Regions from separate parts of the Paenibacillus sp. FSL H8-0315 genome, predicted to be linked through region 2. Evidence: a T-box and tRNA genes for the amino acid it is inferred to sense, from the RefSeq annotation. Region 2 holds a T-box; the other holds one or more tRNA genes.
What was found. The T-box of region 2 lies ahead of pheS (phenylalanine--tRNA ligase subunit alpha). A T-box ahead of a tRNA ligase gene usually reads a tRNA of that ligase, here a tRNA-Phe.

Region 1 (11,490 bases), 2.8 Mb from region 2:
TTTTAGGAGCGGTCGTATTGCGGCAGAATGGGGATATTCCGTTTCAAAGCGCACTTCTTCAAGATTTTGATATGGTAGTGTTAGTTTTGCATGAAGAACAGGATAGAGAGCATATTGTTCGCCATACCATTGCCGGTGACCAACGGACCCAGTCAGTCCATATTGGCCTTTTTGCTTTGGAGCAGGCTGTTATGGCAGGGGATAATAACGAACTTCTTATCAGTTTGATGAGGGGGGAAGTGATCTGGGACCCCAAGGGAATACTAGAGGAAATGCGACGTGAGATACTGCAATTTGAAGGACCGATCAAGGAACGGGTCGCATTTATGGAGTTTGCTCGCTTTTTGCATATGTATGTGAAATCCAAGCGCTATATAGAGGCTGGCTTTATTATGGATGCTTACAACTGTGTATTGATAGCCTTATACCATTGGGCAAGAATAGAAGTGAGTGAAGTGGGTGCTTTCCCCGAGCCAGCTATTTGGGAGCAGGTTAAAAGCATGAATACCTCTGTTCATAAACTTTATGAGGAGTTAACGATCAGTACTGAGACCTTAGAGCAACGTGTGGAGCTTGTGCTTCTTGCATGTGAATTTGGGATTATGTCCAAAATGACGGACTGTTGTCTATTGCTCTTTAATATTTTGAATAGCCGTAAGGAAGCATGGAGCATTAAAGAATTACTGCAGCATTCAGGTCTGAGTCAATTAGAGTCTGAACTACCCCTTGTTTTACGAAAGCTGGTTTCTCGTTCGCTAATCCGAGAGATTACATCTTGGGCTGATGTTCACGAGGGAGAAGGGCATGCGATCCGCTATACATTATAGAGATGAATTAGATACAGCAGAAGATGTTTAATTATAGAGAGATGAGCAAGGATAGGGAGAGGCTGAGCACTCTCTTTTTGTTTGTTTACTAATATGAAACGCTCATATTTATTCAGAAAAATTAATGGTTGACTCTTTCCTTGTTCATGTGTTAAATTATAACTCGTCCCTCTGACACAGAGATGTGCTTTCGAAAACATTCGAAAGACAACCAAAAAAAGAAATTAAAAAAAAGGTTGACTAAAACGAGGACGCTGTGATATATTATAAAGGTCGCTGCTGAACAACACATCGACGAAATAAACAGCTTGATCTTTGAAAACTGAACAACGAGTGAGTAGGAAATCACGCAAGTGAAATCCAAAATTAGAGAATTAATTTTCTCGTCAGATGTTTCAAAATGAGCATATCGCTCTTTTCAATACTAATTGGAGAGTTTGATCCTGGCTCAGGACGAACGCTGGCGGCGTGCCTAATACATGCAAGTCGAGCGGAGTTATTTTGAAAGCTTGCTTTCAAAATAACTTAGCGGCGGACGGGTGAGTAACACGTAGGCAACCTGCCCTTCAGACTGGGATAACTACCGGAAACGGTAGCTAATACCGGATAATTTCTTTTTTCTCCTGAGAGAAGAATGAAAGACGGAGCAATCTGTCACTGAGGGATGGGCCTGCGGCGCATTAGCTAGTTGGTGGGGTAACGGCCCACCAAGGCGACGATGCGTAGCCGACCTGAGAGGGTGAACGGCCACACTGGGACTGAGACACGGCCCAGACTCCTACGGGAGGCAGCAGTAGGGAATCTTCCGCAATGGGCGAAAGCCTGACGGAGCAACGCCGCGTGAGTGATGAAGGTTTTCGGATCGTAAAGCTCTGTTGCCAGGGAAGAACGTCCGGTAGAGTAACTGCTACCGGAGTGACGGTACCTGAGAAGAAAGCCCCGGCTAACTACGTGCCAGCAGCCGCGGTAATACGTAGGGGGCAAGCGTTGTCCGGAATTATTGGGCGTAAAGCGCGCGCAGGCGGCTATTTAAGTCTGGTGTTTAAACCTTGGGCTCAACCTGAGGTCGCACTGGAAACTGGGTGGCTTGAGTACAGAAGAGGAAAGTGGAATTCCACGTGTAGCGGTGAAATGCGTAGATATGTGGAGGAACACCAGTGGCGAAGGCGACTTTCTGGGCTGTAACTGACGCTGAGGCGCGAAAGCGTGGGGAGCAAACAGGATTAGATACCCTGGTAGTCCACGCCGTAAACGATGAGTGCTAGGTGTTAGGGGTTTCGATACCCTTGGTGCCGAAGTTAACACAGTAAGCACTCCGCCTGGGGAGTACGGTCGCAAGACTGAAACTCAAAGGAATTGACGGGGACCCGCACAAGCAGTGGAGTATGTGGTTTAATTCGAAGCAACGCGAAGAACCTTACCAGGTCTTGACATCCCTCTGAATCTGCTAGAGATAGCAGCGGCCTTCGGGACAGAGGAGACAGGTGGTGCATGGTTGTCGTCAGCTCGTGTCGTGAGATGTTGGGTTAAGTCCCGCAACGAGCGCAACCCTTAACTTTAGTTGCCAGCAGGTAAGGCTGGGCACTCTAGAGTGACTGCCGGTGACAAACCGGAGGAAGGTGGGGATGACGTCAAATCATCATGCCCCTTATGACCTGGGCTACACACGTACTACAATGGCCGGTACAACGGGAAGCGAAGCCGCGAGGTGGAGCCAATCCCATCAAAGCCGGTCTCAGTTCGGATTGCAGGCTGCAACTCGCCTGCATGAAGTCGGAATTGCTAGTAATCGCGGATCAGCATGCCGCGGTGAATACGTTCCCGGGTCTTGTACACACCGCCCGTCACACCACGAGAGTTTACAACACCCGAAGTCGGTGGGGTAACCCGCAAGGGAGCCAGCCGCCGAAGGTGGGGTAGATGATTGGGGTGAAGTCGTAACAAGGTAGCCGTATCGGAAGGTGCGGCTGGATCACCTCCTTTCTATGGAGAATCGTTCTCTGCAATGAGAACATTCAAATCGGAAGCTAAGCTTCCAAAACTCAGGTTTAGGCCTGTTACTCACTCGTTGCTCAGTTTTGAGAGTTTAAGCTCTCAAGTAAGACTTGATCCTTGAAAACTGGATACCGAAACGAATTTGCGTTTTAGAACATCTTTTAGCAACTTGTGTAAACAAGTAAATGTTATTAGTGAGATGATTCCAAAGAGAATGTCATCGTATGATATTTTCCTGCGGAAAAATCAAGGTTAAGCTAATAAGAGCACACGGAGGATGCCTAGGCGCCAGGAGCCGACGAAGGACGTGGCGAACAACGAAACTGCCTCGGGGAGCTGTAAGCAAGCTTTGATCCGGGGGTGTCCGAATGGGGAAACCCAGCTGTGGTAATTCGCAGTTACTCATTTCTGAATACATAGGAAATGTAGAGGCAGACCAGGGGAACTGAAACATCTAAGTACCCTGAGGAAGAGAAAACAATAGTGATTCCGTCAGTAGCGGCGAGCGAACGCGGAACAGCCTAAACCTAAGAGCTTGCTCTTAGGGGTTGTGGGACGTCTCACATGGAGTTACAAAGGAATATGGTAGGTGAAGAGGTCTGGAAAGGCCCGCGATAGAGGTAAAAGCCCTGTAACCTAAACTGTGTTCTCTCCGAGACGGATCCCGAGTAGTGCGGGGCACGTGAAACCCCGTATGAATCCAGCAGGACCATCTGCTAAGGCTAAATACTACCTGGCGACCGATAGTGAAACAGTACCGTGAGGGAAAGGTGAAAAGCACCCCGGAAGGGGAGTGAAATAGAACCTGAAACCGTGTGCTTACAAAAAGTCAGAGCCCTATTAATGGGTGATGGCGTGCCTTTTGTAGAATGAACCGGCGAGTTACGTTTAACATGCAAGGTTAAGCCGAGAAGGTGGAGCCGCAGCGAAAGCGAGTCTGAATAGGGCGAATTAGTATGTGGACGTAGACCCGAAACCGTGTGATCTACCCCTGTCCAGGGTGAAGGTGCGGTAACACGCACTGGAGGCCCGAACCCACGTACGTTGAAAAGTGCGGGGATGAGGTGGGGGTAGCGGAGAAATTCCAATCGAACTCGGAGATAGCTGGTTCTCCCCGAAATAGCTTTAGGGCTAGCCTCGGTATAAGAGTAGTGGAGGTAGAGCACTGATTGGGTGCGGGGTCCGCAAGGATTACCAAGCTCAGTCAAACTCCGAATGCCATATACTTATTGCCGGGAGTCAGACAGTGAGTGCTAAGATCCATTGTCAAAAGGGAAACAGCCCAGACCATCAGCTAAGGTCCCCAAGTGTGTGTTAAGTGGGAAAGGATGTGGAGTTGCACAGACAACCAGGATGTTGGCTTAGAAGCAGCCACCATTGAAAGAGTGCGTAATAGCTCACTGGTCGAGTGACTCTGCGCCGAAAATGTAACGGGGCTAAACACACCACCGAAGCTATGGCTAGATACGTATGTATCTGGGGTAGGGGAGCGTTGTGTAGGGGTTGAAGGTGTACTGAAAAGAGCGCTGGACACTACACAAGTGAGAATGCCGGTATGAGTAACGAAAAGATCAGTGAGAATCTGATCCGCCGAAAGCCCAAGGTTTCCTGAGGAAGGCTCGTCCGCTCAGGGTAAGTCGGGACCTAAGGCGAGGCCGAAAGGCGTAGTCGAAGGACAACAGTTTGAAATTACTGTACCACCGTAATCCGCTATGAGCGATGGGGTGACGCAGGAGGGTAGTGACGCGGACTGATGGATGTCCGTCTAAGCAGTGAGGCTGATGTGTAGGCAAATCCGCACATCATTAAGGCTGGGCTGTGATGGGGAGCGAAAATTATAGTAGCGAAGGTCATGATCTCACACTGCCAAGAAAAGCCTCTAGCCAGGAGAAGGTGCCCGTACCGCAAACCGACACAGGTAGGCGAGAAGAGAATTCTAAGGCGCGCGGAAGAACTCTCGTTAAGGAACTCGGCAAAATGACCCCGTAACTTCGGGAGAAGGGGTGCCCCGGTAGTGTGAATAGCACGAGGGGGCCGCAGTGAAAAGGCCCAAGCGACTGTTTAGCAAAAACACAGGTCTGTGCGAAGCCGCAAGGCGAAGTATACGGGCTGACGCCTGCCCGGTGCTGGAAGGTTAAGGGGAGTGGTTAGGGGTAACCCGAAGCTATGAACCGAAGCCCCAGTAAACGGCGGCCGTAACTATAACGGTCCTAAGGTAGCGAAATTCCTTGTCAGGTAAATTCTGACCCGCACGAATGGCGTAACGACTTGGGCGCTGTCTCAACGAGAGATCCGGTGAAATTTTAATACCTGTGAAGATGCAGGTTACCCGCGACAAGACGGAAAGACCCCATGGAGCTTTACTGCAGCTTGATATTGAATTTGGGTACGATCTGTACAGGATAGGTGGGAGCCGTAGAAATCGGAGCGCAAGCTTCGGTGGAGGCGCCGTTGGGATACCACCCTGATCGTATCTAGGTTCTAACCTAGTGCCCTTACCGGGTACGGGGACCGTGTCAGGCGGGCAGTTTGACTGGGGCGGTCGCCTCCTAAAGAGTAACGGAGGCGTTCCAAGGTTCCCTCAGAATGGTTGGAAATCATTCGCAGAGTGCAAAGGCATAAGGGAGCTTGACTGCGAGACCTACAAGTCGAGCAGGGACGAAAGTCGGACTTAGTGATCCGGTGGTACCGCATGGAAGGGCCATCGCTCAACGGATAAAAGCTACCCTGGGGATAACAGGCTTATCTCCCCCAAGAGTCCACATCGACGGGGAGGTTTGGCACCTCGATGTCGGCTCATCGCATCCTGGGGCTGAAGTAGGTCCCAAGGGTTGGGCTGTTCGCCCATTAAAGCGGTACGCGAGCTGGGTTCAGAACGTCGTGAGACAGTTCGGTCCCTATCTGTCGTGGGCGCAGGAAATTTGAGAGGAGCTGTCCTTAGTACGAGAGGACCGGGATGGACGTACCGCTGGTGCACCAGTTGTTCCGCCAGGAGCATGGCTGGGTAGCTACGTACGGACGGGATAAGCGCTGAAAGCATCTAAGCGTGAAGCCCCCCTCAAGATGAGATTTCCCAATTAGTAAGACCCCTTGAAGACGACGAGGTAGATAGGTTGGAGGTGGAAGTGCAGCAATGCATGGAGCTGACCAATACTAATCGGTCGAGGGCTTATCCTATAGTTAGAATGCAGATTCGTTTCGGATTCAGTTTTCAGGCATCAAGCCTGGTATGAATATTCCCTGATAGCTCAGTTGGTAGAGCACTCGACTGTTAATCGAGTTGTCACAGGTTCGAGTCCTGTTCGGGGAGCCATATGGAGAGGTGTCCGAGTTTGGCCGAAGGAGCACGATTGGAAATCGTGTAGGCGCCACAAGCGTCTCGAGGGTTCGAATCCCTCTCTCTCCGCCACAAATTTTTAATTAGTATGGCCCGTTGGTCAAGGGGTTAAGACACCTCCCTTTCACGGAGGTAACATGGGTTCGAATCCCATACGGGTCACCAAATTTTCACTTGATTTATCCTAGTGGACTTTGGTACAATAACAATTGTTGTTTATGGAGGCTTAGCTCAGCTGGGAGAGCATCTGCCTTACAAGCAGAGGGTCGGGGGTTCGATCCCCTCAGCCTCCACCATAACACTTTCTTACTGACGCGGGGTGGAGCAGCCCGGTAGCTCGTCGGGCTCATAACCCGAAGGCCGCAGGTTCAAATCCTGCCCCCGCAACCAATTAACTTAAGCAATTATATCTTTTGGAACCGTGGTGTAGTTGGCCTAACATGCCTGCCTGTCACGCAGGAGATCGCGGGTTCGAATCCCGTCGGTTCCGCCATTTTCATCATGGCTCGGTAGCTCAGTCGGTAGAGCAGAGGACTGAAAATCCTCGTGTCGGCGGTTCGATTCCGTCCCGAGCCACCATTTATCATCACAAAAGAATGAGTGCCATGCCGGTGTAGCTCAATTGGTAGAGCAACTGACTTGTAATCAGTAGGTTGGGGGTTCAAGTCCTCTCGCCGGCACCATCCTTGGAGGATTAGCGAAGTGGCCAAACGCATCAGACTGTAAATCTGCTCACGTGAGTGTTCGGTGGTTCGAATCCATCATCCTCCACCAGTTTTTAGGGGCATAGTTTAAAGGTAGAACAACGGTCTCCAAAACCGTTGGTGTGGGTTCAATTCCTGCTGCCCCTGCCAAGTTCTTTCTAAAGTTTAATATGGCGGCCGTGGCGAAGGGGTTAACGCACCGGATTGTGGTTCCGGCATTCGTGGGTTCGAGACCCATCGGCCGCCCCATTTACTTTAAAATGAATAATGGCAACAATATCAACTTAATATGGCGACTGTGGCGAAGGGGTTAACGCACCGGATTGTGGTTCCGGCATTCGTGGGTTCGAGACCCATCAGTCGCCCCATTTTACTTTAAAATGTTATTGGGGATTAGCCAAGCGGTAAGGCAACGGACTTTGACTCCGTCACTCATAGGTTCGAATCCTATATCCCCAGCCATTTTATGCGGACGTGGCTCAGCGGTAGAGCATCGCCTTGCCAAGGCGAGGGTCGCGGGTTCGATTCCCGTCGTCCGCTCCAAAATTTACATGGCGCCATAGCCAAGTGGTAAGGCAAAGCTCTGCAAAAGCTTTATCCCCAGTTCAAATCTGGGTGGCGCCTCCATTTAGTTCATATGTGCCGGCGTGGCGGAATGGCAGACGCGCTCGACTCAAAATCGAGTGGGAAACCGTGGAGGTTCGAGTCCTCTCGCCGGTATCTTAAAAAGGTTTGTAAGATTGCTTTTATAAGCATTCTTACAAACCTTTTTTCTTTATGTTCTTGGGTTTACAGCATTAAGCCGTTGAAATAGAGAAACTCTCTATTCAACGGCTTTTTTAATCTGATTAGTGATTAACCTGATTGATTATTAATGCGGAATGCTCGCGGAGTAAGACCTATTTCTCGTTTAAACATATTGCAGAATTGGGCATCGTTCACAAAACCTGCAGCAGCGGATACTTCAGAGATTTGCATCTGAGTATGACGTAATAGAGATTTTGCATAATCCAGGCGTTTTAACAGCAAATACCGCAGGGGTGAAGACCCGAAACGTTCTTTAAATAGATGGCGAAAACGATCGTAACTATATCCGGACATTTCTGATAGTGTTTCGACGGACAATTTATGGCGATAATGCTCATTCATATAATTAAGGACATATTGTACTCGATCTTCTGTTGGGGATTGATATCCAGAGGCACTAAGAAGCCTCATAAGATGGACGGTAATCTCGCTCATTTGTAGGTTTAGAAGCTCAGAGAATCCGTCTTGCTTGCGTGTAAACTCTGCTTTCATTCGCAGCAGGATTTGAAGAACGGTCTGATCTTTATCATCTTCATATACGCCGAGCAGATTACTCATATTAGGGTGTTCTGAGTGGAAGCCTACAAATAATACATTTGCATCCTCACGGTGGTGCTCGTCATGTTTATGATTGGGTGGCACAAGCGCGAAAGAAGAGGAGCGAAAATGGTAACTTCGTGGGCCAACATTGGTTGTCCCTACCCCCTGTAAATAATAGACTAGTTCGTAGCATTCATGCTGGTGTGGAGGGATATAAGTATTTAGCTCATGTGTGGCACTTACAATATATAGAACACGATCCATGATGATCCTCCAATACTTATGTTTTAGCCGAATCGTACAAAACTATGACCGAAATCATATAATTATTTTTAATAATATTTGTTATGATCGTATCAATAAATCCGAAAGTTCGCAACCTGACTGGCCATCTCGTTCGGAAATAAAGCGGATTATTAATAATAATGGTATTTTTATTGCTATTTTTGAGCCTAAACGTTAAATTTATTACTTTCAATGATACTTTATTTGGAAAAAAGAGAATTTCCATTTGAACCGTGAATTACACAATGGGTGAAGATGGGATTCTGCGGATTACTAACCAACTAAAATTAGGGGTGGAATAGAGTAATGAATAAAAAAGTTCTTTCTTTGTTGTTATTAATGGTGATGGTTCTGGTCACAGCATGTGGAAATAACACGTCCAATAACGGTTCTTCTGCGAATACTGGATCAAACGCTGCTGAGGGTGGAGAAACAGGTGCAGGGGATAAACTCAAGGTTGTATTGCTGATTCCGGGGACACTTGGGGATAAATCATTTTTTGATTCCGCTAATAACGGCTTGCAAAAGGTTAAGGATGAACTTGGTGCAGAAACAAAGGTTGTTGAAATGGGCGTTGATAAAACGAAATGGGAGCCTACATTTAACGATATCGCTTCCGAGGATTGGGATGTAATTATTTCTGGCGGTTCTGAAATTACAGAGATGTTTAATGCAACGGCAGAATTGTATCCAGACAAAAAATTCATTAATTATGATACCGACATCGATGAAGCACCAGATAACATGTACAACATGTCTTATGCGACAAATGAAGTATCTTTCTTGGCAGGTGCCGTAGCAGCATTAGCTACACAATCGGATATGCCGAATGCTACCCCTGAGAATGTGATTGGGTTTGTGGGCGGTATGGATATTCCGGGGATTAATGCTTTCTTGGTCGGTTACATTCAAGGCGCTCAGTACGTTGATCCTGATGTAAAAGTGGCTGTGTCGTACGCTGGTGATTTTGTTAACCCTGCAAAAGGTAAGGAGCTGTCTCTAATTCAATATAACTCCGGTGTGGATGTTATTTTTAACGTGGCTGGGGGTACAGGTCTTGGGATCTTTGACGCAGCTAAAGAGAAGAAAAAATATGCAATCGGTGTAGACTCCGATCAGGCAATGTTGATTAACGATACGGATAGTGAAAAAGCAAATCTAATCGTTACTTCATCGATTAAAAAGATTGATACGGCTATTCTAGGTGCAGTGAAGAGATTGCAAGAGGGTACGCTAGAAATGGGCAAACGTGATGTATTGAGCTTTGTAGATGATGGTGTAGGTATTGCTGAGAATGATATTTATAAAAATGTATTCCCGGCTGATCTTCAGGCCAAGGTTGAAGAAGTGAAGCAAAAGCTGATCAATAAAGAAGTTAAAGTGGATAATGCGATGGGGATGGAAACCGCAGAGGTAGAAGCTATTCGTAACGCAGTTAAGCCTTAAGCTTTAAATCTTAAGATCAGCTCTATAGAGATAAACCTACAGTTGGAGATTCTTCTAGTCAGGGGAATTCCAGCTGTATATTTTTGCAGACCTCCAAGTTGAAAGGCGTTGAGACCTATGTACACAGCTCTGCTGGAAATGCGGGGAATTACCAAGGTATATCCCAATGGCGTCGTTGCAAATAAAGACGTGCATTTTTCTTTACGTGAGGGAGAAATACATGCGATTGCAGGTGAGAACGGTGCAGGTAAATCGACTTTAATGAAGATTATGTTCGGCATGGAAGAGCCAAGTGAAGGCGAGATCTATATCAAGGGTGAAAAAGTAAAGCTGCAATCCGCTCAGGACGCCATTGATAGAGGCATCGGCATGGTCCACCAGCATTTCATGTTGGTACCTTCTTTTACGGTGGCAGAGAATATGGTGCTGGGTATGGAGCCGCGCAGAGGAGTTGGCATTAATTATGCCGAGGCTGTGCGCATGACGGAAGAGACCGCAAGGAAATACAATCTGGCCGTGGATCCAAAGGCAAAAGTAGAGGATCTTACAGTTGGGATGAAACAAAAGGTTGAGATTCTTAAGGCGCTGCTGCGTGGTGCGAAGATTCTGGTGCTTGATGAGCCAACTGCGGTGTTGACTCCACAGGAAACAGAGGAATTGTTCCGCGAGCTTAAGCAATTAAGGGAACAGGGCCATACGATAGTTTTTATTTCGCACAAATTAAAGGAAGTCAAAGCGATTTGCGACAGAATTACGATTATGCGCAGCGGCCGTAGTGGAGGTGTTTTTCAAACACAGGATGTGACAGAACAGGAAATCTCGCGGTTAATGGTCGGCAGAGATGTCGTGCTGAAATATGACAAAGAGATTCTGGCTGTTAGTGAGCCAGTACTAACGGTGCAGGGACTCGGTGTGAATGATGCAGATGGCAAAGCATTATTGTCGGATATCAATTTTGCGGTACGTGGTGGGCAGATCGTTGGGATTGCTGGTGTAGAAGGCAACGGGCAGACACAGCTTATTGAAGCTCTTACAGGTAGCTTGAGAGGTGTCTCAAGTCAGGGTTCTGTACTAGTGAAGGGAAAGGATATCCGTGAATCGGATATTTTGGATATTCGTAAGCTAGGCGTTTCCTATATACCGGAGGATCGGATGCGGCAAGGGATCGCTAGTGAAGCAAGCATAGCTGATAATCTGCTATCTACTCAGTATCGTACAAAAGCAATGAATAAAGGTCTTTTTTTGAATGGCTCACGAATTGCCAAGCTAGCAGTATCCCTTGTAGAGGAATTTAAAGTCCGCTGTTCAGGACCTTCTCAGCCCATAGGAATGTTGTCAGGCGGTAATATGCAGAAGGTGGTCGTAGCTAGAGAGTGTTCGACTGAACCGCAGCTGCTTATTGCAGAACAGCCGACACGGGGTGTGGATATAGGCGCAGCCCAGTTCATACATCAAAAGTTGTTGGAATTACGTTCAGACGATTGCGCGATTTTGCTAGTGTCGGCAGATTTGAATGAGATCTTGGAGATCAGCGATAGTCTGTTAGTAA
Region 2 (11,490 bases):
TTGTCTGTACCGAATAAATCTTCGGCCGTACCTGAACCGATCAACGCTACCTTTTGCCGGTATTCGTTATCAATATCAAGCAAGAAGCGGCCTGCCTGTACATGAAAATCCTTTACCTCCTCATAAGAGGGGGTGATTCCTTCTACAGTTACACTAACGTTGTCTGTTTTATTCTTGGCTGTAGCATTGCCGCTGATCACAGGAGCTACATTTGCTATACCCTCTATATCCCCTAGAGCAAGGGCTTCCTCATAGGTGAGAGAGGTAGTCGCCCCACGGCCAGTAATGTTTACAGTGAGTTGGTTTGTGCCTAGTCCGTTTAGCTGCTCTGTGATCTGTGAAGTAGTTCCTTGCCCAACAGAAACAAGAATGATGACCGAAGAGACTCCAATAATAATCCCAAGCATCGTTAAAAAAGCTCTAACCTTACTGCTGTTGATGCTCTTCAGGGCCATTCGCATGCTTTGGTACAATTTCACCCCGCATTCCTCCGATCTTCCACGAGGTTGCCATCCTGAATACGAATAATCCGCTCCGCTTGTTTAGCTATTTCCAGATCATGTGTGATAAGGATGATGGTATGCCCTTGCTTATTTAACTCACGTATCATTTGCATGACTTCCTGCCCTGTCCGTGTATCCAGTGCCCCGGTTGGTTCATCGGCAAGTAGAATAGGGGGGGATCCCGCCATAGCCCGGGCAATCGCTACCCGCTGTTGCTGTCCTCCCGAAAGCTCAGAAGGGCGGTGATGCATCCGATCCTCTAGCCCTACTTTAATGAGTGCTTCCTGTGCTAGTTGTCTTCTTTCCCGATGGGAGAGGCCACGATAAATCAATGGCAGCTCCACATTTTCAATGGCTGACAGCTTGGGGAGCAGGTTGAAATTTTGAAAGATAAAGCCGATCTTCTCATTGCGGATCGTTGCGAGCTTATTGTCGGATAACTTGCGAACCTCTTGTCCATCTAGAAGATAACTTCCTTCATCGGAGATATCGAGGCAACCAAGCATATTCATGAGTGTTGATTTACCAGAACCGGAGGGACCAATAATAGCTACGAACTCCCCCAGATCAATTGTAAAGGAAAGGCTATTTAAGACCGTCATGGTTTCTCCGGCCATTGTGTAGCCGTGGGACATGTCGTGAACTTCGATCAGAGGTGCTGAAGCACTCATCTGCCGCCACCTCCGCCACCACCTGGTGCGCTGCCCATACCACCAGCGCCACCTCCGGTGAAGCCGCCACCCCCACTAAAGCCACTGCCGCCGAAGCCAGCGCCACCCATACCGCCCATACCACCTCTAGTTTCCGTTTCCGTGCTGGTTGTTCCGGTTTTCGTAGAGATTACGGTAGGGATGATCACCTGGTCCCCTTCATGGAGTCCGCTGACAATTTCAATGCTGCTCTCATCATGGAGACCCACTTCGACAGTGACCATCTGTCCTGAGCTATTGCCGCGATTTCTTCCACCGGCAGCGCCGCCGCGAGCGTCAGGAGCCCCGCTGGGCATAGCGCCGCCGCGAGCGTCAGGGGCACCACTAGGCATTGGTACTTGGCCCTCGCCAGCAGTTTTGGAAGTTGTGACTGAACCCGCTGCTAGAGGAATAGAAACTGTGTATTTTCCGTTTCTTTCTTGTACAGCTTCAATAGGTACTGTTAATACATCCTTTTTCTCAGCAGTGGTTACTGAAACTTCCGCAGACATTCCAACAAGAGCACCTTCGGAGCTTGTTAGACCTATGGTAACATCGAAGAGGGAAACACCGTTTGAGGCGGTGCCCTCATTAGCTATTTTCGTAACCGTTCCCTTGAATTCCGTATCAGGCAGAGCATCCAATGAAATAGTGGCAGGCATCCCTAGCTTTACAGTAGGAATATCAAGCTCATCCACCTGCACAACTACACTTAAATTAGCATAATCGGTAATGTCGATGAGTTCAGAGCCGTCCATGGCTTTTTCGCCGCTTGCAATATTAACTGTCGTTACAGTTCCATCAATAGGAGCCGTTAACGGATCAGGAGGAAGCATATCTTCTTGGACAGAAGCTATTTTTTCCTGTTGCGCCGAAATGTCGGTTTTGGCCTTTTCAATCGAACGTTTGGCATTGCCTAGCTCATCTTCTGATGCACCTGCCACGGCCAGCTTCTTATATTGCTCCTGCTTGTCCTCAAGATCGGTCTCAAGCGAGGCAAGTGAAGTTTGCTCCTGCTTGAGATTGTCACTCAGATCATTGCCTTCAAAGGTAATCAAAGTCTGGCCTTTTTTCACGAGATCGCCCTCTTTGACAAGAACCTCAGCTGCGGTCCCGCTGTCCTTCGTTTTTACTTTACCGGTTTCTGTAGCAATCACGGAGCCGGCTCCGGATACACTAACTACGATATCGCCCTTTGTAACGGTAGCTGTATTAACAGGCACTTCAGCGGCTTGACTGTTCTTATCAGGTAACAATGTATACACCAGCATTCCTGCTGTGGCTACAACTACTACTCCAAGAGTCCAGAACACTATTTTTTTCTTCTTCATTTCTATCCTCCCTAGCTCATCATATTAATTGCCGGATGTATTGCTGGTGTCTGGATCTGTGCCAGAAGTAGAGTTGCTGTTCGAAGTCGTTGATGCCCCCTGATAAGTGACGACATAGGTTTGTGTTCCCAGCAGATTTCGATGGCCTTGGAATTCGTCGTATAGATTCAACCGGATTGCGCCGCCACCCAGTGTTTTGTACAGGCTGCTTGTGAAGGTTGTGGTGTACGACTTGAAGTTACCTAATTGTAGATCTGTGCCAAGTGTTAATGTTTTTTCCATGCTTTGTCCTAAGGGGTCAATCAGCTCCAACACCAGTTTGTGCTCGTAGGTGCCTGATTCATAAAGCGTGCTGGCTGACATGTTGTAGGTTAGTGCAGTGCTGAGCGTATCTTTACCAGCGGTGACGGTGGCGACTGCATTTGTAACGGATAGGGTATAAGGAAACATTTCCACGTTCAAAAGATTGCCTTTGGGCTCCACTCCCAGCTGGTTCAGTCCAAGTGATACCGTATTGATGTAACCCGTCGATTGGCCGTCAGGAGCGGTAAGCTTGCCTTCTGAAACACCCTCCCCGATATAAAGGACAAGGTTCGCTGGATCTATACCTAGAGGGAGCTTACTCCAGAGGGTGACCAGACTTTTTCCGTTAGGACTGGTGGAGGTTTTGGACTGGGTGACTTCGGCTTCATAATATTGATTGTCTTGTGTTTTGTAATAGGCTACGAGTTGAGCCTGTTCGGATTTACGCGATTCCTCACTGTTCATTTCTAGTTCTGTGTACAAGAGATTTGAATCTGTACCTGGGTACACGAGGGTCCGGCGTACAAGTAATTCCGCTTTTTTACCTTCAAGCTCAAGATGGAAAGAATTTTCAGCTGCAACACTCTGTACCCGGCTGTCCAGTTGGGTAGTACTTAGAGAAAGGAAGTTAAGCTTATTTTCACCTGAAGTTTCTTGCAGGGTGATTTTTAATTGATTGAAAGTATAGCTATAAGGAACATTGGCTACGACATACACAGCAGCCGATTCATTTGGACCGAGGATGGTTTGCGTACTTTCTGAGACAACCTGGGAAGTGCTGCTGATGTCACTTTCTCCAGCTTTGACGACACTTGTAAGCGCAGGAAGCTGAACAGAGGTTGATTTAGTGTTGCGGATGTTGATTTTAGCCACGATCTGGTCTTTGTCAGACCAAGGGAGTCTTTGAATGTTTGCAATTTTGACAACAAATGTACCGTGACTGTTCTCAATGGGGTATTCCGTGTCCTGCCAATTGTTAGTTTGCAGCGTGTAAGGGATCTGATAATAGGCGGTAGGAAAAATGATCTTGCCTTCAGCAGCCGGCTCAGTCATTTGCAGCTGCAATGTTCCTTGATTGAGTGTGAGTGGTACATCTGCGCTGAGTTCAATAATCTTTTCTTCAAGCGGTTTCAATGTTAGGCTGGCAAAATCCTTCGTATCCACCGGAAAGCTATACCCTTCAGCGGCTTTAATAGCAAGTTCATAGGCAGGCACATTCACCGCTTTGTTGCCGCTATTTTTGATGCGGAACTGTAGTGTCCACTTTGCGTTGCCATTGTCAGCATAGACGTTAGCCGTTTTCAACTGTGTTTCGACTGTATTATTGCTGATTGTAAGCTTCTTCGTGACATTGCTGGCTACGACAAGATCCGGTGTTGTTGCAGCGGGGAGATTGTAGGCGACAACCGGCAAAGCTATTTTTAATGAGGCATCTTCTCCGGCAAATTGCAGCGCCATGTTGTCTGTCTTCATATAAGAAGGGATTTCCGTCAAATAGTAGATCGTCTTCTTTTCCTGAGGCTGTACTTTATAGCTGGTGCTGGTGTCATCAAGTGCGAGTTCAAATACAGATCCTCCAGCGGAAGCGAGGTATCCTTTAAGTCCAGTATCACTGAGTACCTTGGTTCCTTGATTAGTGAAGCTAACGCCAACCTTGGCATAGACCTTACCGTTATATTTATAAATTTGCAGGCTCTCTGCCTTGGTGGTTACAGGGAGATTGTTTAGGGTGATCTTTTTACTCTGCCCTCTGGCGACAGCTTGTGAATATCCTGTGGGTACGGTGAAGTTCCCTAGCTTTTTTTGATAATCGGTGGTGTTGAAGTCCCATCCGTACAATGAAATTTTGACCCCGTTTAAAGAGGTGGATTTGCCGATGTTTACATAGTAGGTGATAGATTGACTGCTTTTCGCGGCAATGGATTTGATGGTTGCACTGCTGGTAATAGGGCTTCCTTGAATAACTGTACCGCCGCTAGTAGTTACTTTGGAGAAAAAGTCCACCAGATTGAGGCTAGCGTTGCTTCCATTAGAGTAGCTGAGTGTGTATGTAAGAATATTTCCGCCATCCTGAGTTAATAAGCTGACATCCGTCAGCTTTGCGCTGATGTTAGTCTTCAAGGCTATGGAGCCTAGTTTATCCAGAGCGGATACGGAAGCTGTTGTTGCTATTTTGGTGGATGTAGTCCCGGCCCAAGCGGTATGAGCACCATACGCTGCAGATTGGCTAAGTACAGCTGTGCTTAGCAGCACCGCGGCTACTTTTATTCTCCGTACATGCATTTGATTTCCTCCCAATAGGATAGTTAATAGTCTGCGAAGGTGCACCCGAGTGGATAAGCAAGCCTTCCTAGTAATGGAAATTATCAAGCTCCGCTGAATGTTAGCTGAAAAAAAGTTGGAAAAATGGCTCTGAAGCTTAAAGCCAGCTTAAAAGAAGATAAAAATTAGCCTAATTTTGTCCAGCTTGTCAAAACGACAGATTTTGCATATAATAAAGAGACATATCTCTTGTAGTAAAGAGATACCTGACAATTAGCATGAATTGTGAAATGCAGTGATGGAGAAGAGTACACAGTGCCTGATTTACAGGGAGGAGACGCCGCGGATTGAGAGCGTTTCTAAGAAGCAGAGCTGTCGAAGTTCACTCCGGAGCAGTTCCCTGAATTCCTTAAGCTATCTAATAGGGAAGGGTAGGGGATACCGGTCACAGACCGTTATTTCTGTATAAAGTGAGATAGGTATCTGTCCAGCCAAAAGAGGGAATGAAGCTCTTAAGGGGAACAGATCAGCTTGTCTAACAAGGGTGGTACCACGGTCTTTTCGTCCCTTACCGGGAGAAAAGGCCTTTTTTTGTTGAACTAGACAATGATTGAAGGGGGCTGTACACGGCCATGAAAGAGAAGTTGGAAGCATTGAAGGTTGAAGCGCTGGCTAAGCTGCAGGAGGTTATGGATCCGCAGGTACTAAATGATCTAAGAGTGAAGTATCTCGGTAAAAAAGGTGAGCTTACAGAGGTTCTGCGCGGTATGGGAGGACTTAGTGCTGAGGAACGTCCGGTAATCGGGCAAGTAGCGAATCAGGTTCGCAGTGCTATTGAGGAGATTATCGGCGCGAAGCAGGAGGCTTTTCAAGAGCAGGAAACCCAGCAACGTCTGCAGGCTGAAAAAGTAGACGTAACCTTACCGGGTCGCCGTATGCAGCAAGGGGGCATTCACCCGCTTAGCAGAGTCGTACAGGAGATTGAGGATATTTTTATCGGCATGGGCTACCGTGTAGCTGAAGGTCCGGAAGTAGAGACCGATTATTATAACTTTGAAGCTCTAAATCTGCCTAAGAATCACCCGGCACGTGATATGCAGGATTCTTTCTATTTAACGGATGACCTGTTAATGCGCACACAAACCTCGCCGGTACAGATTCGTACTATGCAGGCTATGAACGGTGAAGCTCCGGTAAAAATCATCTGCCCGGGTAAAGTATTCCGCCGTGATGATGATGATGCAACGCATTCCTTCCAGTTCCACCAAATCGAAGGTTTGGTCATTGGAAGTAACATTCGAATGAGTGATCTGAAGGGCACCCTGCAACAATTTGTGCAGGAGATGTTTGGACCGAATACAGGCATTCGTCTTCGTCCGAGCTTTTTCCCATTCACTGAGCCAAGTGTTGAAGTAGATGTAAGCTGCTTCAAATGTGGCGGCGATGGCTGCAGACTATGCAAGCAAAGCGGATGGTTAGAAATCCTTGGCGCAGGTATGGTGCATCCAAATGTACTGAAAATGGGTGGCTATGATCCTGCTGAGTACAGCGGCTTCGCTTTCGGAATGGGTGTAGAGCGGATTGCAATGCTTAAATACGGCATCGATGACATCCGACATTTCTATAGTAATGACATGAGTTTTGTGAAGCAATTCAAGGGCGTTTAGTTTTTGTGGGCGCGCTGGCTGATAGTGGCGGAGAATGGCTTTGGAGTGTTCTCCCACAGGAAGCAGCGCGAACGACAGTGAAATAAATACATCTGAAACATAAAGGAAGTGAGCGGATATGAAAGTATCAACCGGATGGTTGGCTGATTATACATCGATTGAAGGAGTAACCGCCGAACAGCTAGCGGAGAAGATTACCGCTGCCGGCATTGAGATTGACGGCGTAGAGCGCCGCAATAAAGGCATTTCCGGCATCGTAACCGGCTATGTGAAATCAAAGGAAAAACATCCTGATGCAGACAAGCTGAACGTATGTATCGTGGATGTGGGCCAAGATGAGGAGCTACAAATCGTTTGCGGCGCAAAAAATGTAGCTGCAGGTCAAACTGTACCTGTAGCAATGGTTGGCGCAAAGCTGCCAGGACTGGATATCAAAAAAGCCAAGCTGCGCGGTGTCCTGTCGCAAGGAATGATCTGTTCGGCCAAAGAATTGGGACTGAATGATAAATTGCTTCCAAAAGAGCAACAAGAAGGTATTCTTGTGCTGCCTGAAGGGACAGAGATTGGTCAGGATATTTCCAAGGTCCTCGGCTTAGATGACGAGATTCTGGAATTCGATCTGACTCCGAACCGTTCAGATTGCCTCAGCATGATTGGTGCTGCTTATGAAGTAAGTGCAATTCTTGGGCGTGAAGTTAAATTACCTGATCCAAAAAGCGAAATGATTGAGATCAGTGGTCCTGCTGCGGATTCCATTTCCGTCAAGATTGAAGATGAAGAATACTGCAGCCATTATGCAGTTCGTTATATTGCAGGTGTTAAACCTGCACCATCACCGCTGTGGATTCAGAATCGTCTGATGGCTGCTGGGGTTCGTCCAATTAATAATATTGTGGACATTACCAATTATGTGATGCTGGAATATGGACAGCCGCTGCATGCTTTTGATGCAGATAAAGTACAAGGTGGAGAACTCGGCGTTCGTCTTGCCCATGAAGGTGAAGTTTTGGTTACACTTGACGGTCAAGAGCGTAAGCTAGAGCCGCAAATGCTCGTTATCTCTGATGGAGTAAAAGCTGTAGGTCTGGCCGGAGTAATGGGTGGACGGGATACAGAGGTTACTGCTGAGACGGTAAACCTTGTTTTGGAATCTGCTAAGTTTGATGGAGGAACGATTCGTAAAACCTCGCGTCAATTGGGACTTCGCTCTGAAGCCTCCCTTCGTTTCGAGAAGGAAGTGGATCCAAGTGCAGTTATTCCTGCATTGAACCGTGCAGCCGTACTGATTGCACGTTATGCTGGCGGATCGGTCCATGAAGGCATCGTGCAAGCAGGAACTGACGCTGTTCAAGAGAAGGTTCTCACCTTGTCCTTAGAGAAACTGAATCGTTATCTGGGAACGGATTTGTCCTTGTTGGAAGTGAAGACATTGTTTGGCCGTCTACATTTCAAATGTGGAGATACCGCACAAGGGCTGATTGAAGTTCAAGTCCCAACCAGACGTGGCGATATCAGCTATGATGTTGATCTTATTGAAGAAATTGCCCGCCTGTACGGGTATGACAATATTCCAACGACTCTAATTGAAGGAATTACAACACCAGGAGCACTAACTCACAAGCAAGCGCTCCGTCGTGAATTGCGTCGCCTATTGTCACATGGCGGTTACCAAGAGGTGATGGGTTACTCCTTCATCCAGCCGCAACAAAGCACAATGTTCCCTGAGTTATCAGAAGGAGCAGTAGCGGTGAAGCTGGCTATGCCGATGAGTGAAGAACGCAGCGTACTGCGTACCAGCCTTCTACCACAACTCTTGGATATTGCCAGCTACAATACCAATCGTCGTCAAAGCGACTTGGCATTGTTTGAAATCGGCAACGTCTTCTTCACGGATGAAGAACAGTTGACTCGTCAGCCACGCGAACTGCCGGTGCTGGGGCTGCTGCTTAGCGGAAGCTTAACAGTGAAGCAATGGAATGTTTCGGCACAGCCTGTGGACTTCTTTGATTTGAAGGGTGCGCTGGAAACGGTATTTGCTCATTTAGGGCTGACCGATAAAATCGTCTATGTAGGAGATAGTCCAGAAGGATATCATCCTGGGCGTTCCGCGTCGGTATATTTACTCGGAAACGAGGGTCTTGTGAAGATCGGAACGATGGGACAGATTCATCCGGATCTGCAAAGACAGCTGGATCTGGTGGATACTTATGCGGCAGAAATTTTATTGCAGCCGTTATATGAAAGTGCGCAAAGCCGTTTGCAATATAATGAGCTTCCGCGTTTCCCAGGAATGGAGCGGGATATTGCTGTGGTCGTGGATTCCGCTGTACCAGCGGGCGATCTGCTAGCTTCCATCCGCGATAACGGAGGTACTTTGCTCCAGTCCGTCCAGGTATTTGACGTTTATACTGGTGGTAAGCTGGAGAATGGAAAGAAGAGCATCGCGATCTCACTGCTGTATCGTCATAGTGAACATACACTGACTGATGAGGAAGTAGGAGAGGTGCATGAGAAGGTATTAGCATCTCTTCAACAAACTTTTGGTGCAGAATTAAGAAAGTAGCAGGAATTGTGTAAAGCCGCAGCGAATCCATTTAGAAACTGAGATTCGCTGCGGCTTTTTCTAGGTAGAGTGCAAAGCGGAGAATATCAGCCATAATCTATTGAATATTAGGGATTTTGCCAAATGCTTACCAAAAAAGCTACAATAGAAGAAGTGAAACTAGCTTAGAATCCGCACACATACAAAGGAGGGCACAACTGTGGCTATGGACCGGACACGTGTCGCCGTGGAGATATATGGAACTTCCTATAAACTCGTCGGAAGCAGTACTGAATATATGAAACAAGTGGCCCGTTATGTTGATGAACATATGCGCACGATTTCTAAATCTCACACCAGACTGGACACACCGCGTATAGCGGTGCTTGCAGCTGTACATATGGCGGAGCAGGCTATTCAGGTTCAGGACTTCAAAAATGAACTAAACATGATGACAGGTGAACGCAGTGAACTGCGATTGGAAGTATCTCGCCTGCTGGAGGTACAGCGGGAGCGGCAAGAAGAATTCGAGCGACTTGAAGCTGCGGTCAAAGAAGAGGCTGGGCGACTGATTGCTGCTGCGGAGGAAGAACGTAAGCGGCATTTGGAGATTCAGGAGAATGAACGCAAGGTACATGCGGAACAGCTTCAGGAGGCAGTGCAAGCTGTGGAAGCTGCACGCAAGAAGCTGGAAGAAGAATTGCTTGAGCGCGAGATAGAGCTGCAAGCACTGCGGACAAGCTACGAAGAAGAGCAGGCAGCTAGTCGTGAACACCAGCGGCAGGAACTGGCGAAGGCGGAAGCCATCCGCTTGCAGCAGCTGGAGGAGCAGAAGGCTGCTCATCTGCAAGAGCTGGAGAACATCCGGGAGACGCTGACCAAGGAGAAGACAGACACGCTGTCTGCTCTGCAGCTTGAGCTGACCGAGACCAAGTCAACACTGGAGGAAGAGCTTGAGGTTACCAAGTCTACATTAGGTAAAGAACTCGAAGATACCAGATTGACGCTGGGTAAGGAGCTTGAGGATACCAAGTTGACGTTAGGTAAGGAGCTTGAAGATACCAAGTTGACCTTAGGTAAAGAGCTTGAGAGTACCAAAGCGAAGTTGGGCAAAGAGCTGGCGGAAGAACGTGAAGCACTGCAGCGGGAACAAACCAAGAATAAGGAACTGCGGCAGTCACAAGGCACTCAAGAGCATAGACATAAGCAAAATATTCAAGAGCTGGAAAAACAGCTGGCTGAGCTTCGTGGTGGGACAGGGCAACTTCAGTCCAGATTACGTGCGGCTGAAGCCAGTCTTAAGAGTGAACGAGATGCAAGACAGACGCTTCTTGGACAATATGAAGCGATTGTTAAACGTGAAGAACAGCTCAGTGAAGAGCTGCGCACGGCTACTGAGCTGGGCACACTGTTGAATGAGGAGCTGGAAGAGTTACGCCAGCGTTATCAACAGTCACAGAATGAAGCTACAGAGCTAAGAGCGTCACTACAGGAGACGAGTGAAAATCTGCACCGTGTTCAGGAAGAGCTTGCGGGATCAGCAGCAGAGGCGGCTAACTGGCAGGAGCTTTCGGATAAACGCATGGAAGATATTGGTGAACTGGAAATGAATCTGCTGGAGTCTGAGGAGAAATCCGTGTTGCTCCAGAAAGAGATTGACACGCTACGTGGGCAAGCCGATGGATTAGTACAGCAGCTGGATCAGGAGGTTCAGCTTCGTACAGATGCAGAACGCGAAACAGCGGTACTTCGGGAGCAAGGTGTGCAGGCTCAGAAGGAATTGTCTGCGCTTCGTGTTCGTTATGAGGAACTGATTGCTCAATACGACGATGTACTGCAAGAAGGAGAACGCCTGCAGGAAAGATATCAACTGTTGCAGGAAGAAGGCGAAGAGGCAACACGACGCTTAGAAGAGTTATCTGAAGCTAGTCGTGAAGCTGCTGCTACTGTTGCTGAGCAACAGGAAGTGCTGAAGGAAGCAGAGGCGTACGGAGCTTCCTGGAAGCATAAGTACGAGGAACTATCCGATCAGCAGCTGCAGTGGACGGATCTCGAAGCAAAGCTGCGTGAGGAGATCGACATTTGGCAGCAGGAAGCCGGTGAGGCTGAAATGAAGCAGGAAGCTATTGATCGTGAACGTAGCGAAGTGCTTCAGCAGCTAGGTGAAGTTGGTGAAAGCTATGAAATGGTTCA

Region 1: it has a tRNA-Phe gene. The T-box ahead of pheS (phenylalanine--tRNA ligase subunit alpha) is inferred to sense a tRNA for this amino acid. The anticodon was not compared.

Annotation. Positions count from the first base shown of each region.
Region 1 is NZ_JBBOTA010000001.1:2,416,225-2,427,714, reverse strand. It holds gene MHB56_RS10450 (nucleotidyltransferase-like protein) at 1-827, shown strand, start outside; rRNA gene MHB56_RS10445 (16S ribosomal RNA) at 1,253-2,810, shown strand; rRNA gene MHB56_RS10440 (23S ribosomal RNA) at 3,073-5,999, shown strand; tRNA gene MHB56_RS10435 (tRNA-Asn) at 6,060-6,135, shown strand; tRNA gene MHB56_RS10430 (tRNA-Ser) at 6,139-6,231, shown strand; tRNA gene MHB56_RS10425 (tRNA-Glu) at 6,250-6,324, shown strand; tRNA gene MHB56_RS10420 (tRNA-Val) at 6,380-6,455, shown strand; tRNA gene MHB56_RS10415 (tRNA-Met) at 6,473-6,549, shown strand; tRNA gene MHB56_RS10410 (tRNA-Asp) at 6,575-6,652, shown strand; tRNA gene MHB56_RS10405 (tRNA-Phe) at 6,663-6,738, shown strand; tRNA gene MHB56_RS10400 (tRNA-Thr) at 6,767-6,842, shown strand; tRNA gene MHB56_RS10395 (tRNA-Tyr) at 6,848-6,933, shown strand; tRNA gene MHB56_RS10390 (tRNA-Trp) at 6,940-7,013, shown strand; tRNA gene MHB56_RS10385 (tRNA-His) at 7,037-7,112, shown strand; tRNA gene MHB56_RS10380 (tRNA-His) at 7,156-7,231, shown strand; tRNA gene MHB56_RS10375 (tRNA-Gln) at 7,251-7,325, shown strand; tRNA gene MHB56_RS10370 (tRNA-Gly) at 7,332-7,406, shown strand; tRNA gene MHB56_RS10365 (tRNA-Cys) at 7,417-7,490, shown strand; tRNA gene MHB56_RS10360 (tRNA-Leu) at 7,505-7,583, shown strand; gene MHB56_RS10355 (AraC family transcriptional regulator) at 7,719-8,474, opposite strand; gene MHB56_RS10350 (BMP family ABC transporter substrate-binding protein) at 8,802-9,941, shown strand; gene MHB56_RS10345 (ABC transporter ATP-binding protein) at 10,059-11,490, shown strand, end outside.
Region 2 is NZ_JBBOTA010000001.1:5,201,500-5,212,989, forward strand. It holds gene MHB56_RS22515 (ABC transporter permease) at 1-479, opposite strand, end outside; gene MHB56_RS22520 (ABC transporter ATP-binding protein) at 476-1,174, opposite strand; gene MHB56_RS22525 (efflux RND transporter periplasmic adaptor subunit) at 1,171-2,523, opposite strand; gene MHB56_RS22530 (hypothetical protein) at 2,548-5,109, opposite strand; T-box leader at 5,375-5,660, shown strand; gene pheS (phenylalanine--tRNA ligase subunit alpha) at 5,721-6,755, shown strand; gene pheT (phenylalanine--tRNA ligase subunit beta) at 6,874-9,318, shown strand; gene MHB56_RS22545 (hypothetical protein) at 9,518-11,490, shown strand, end outside.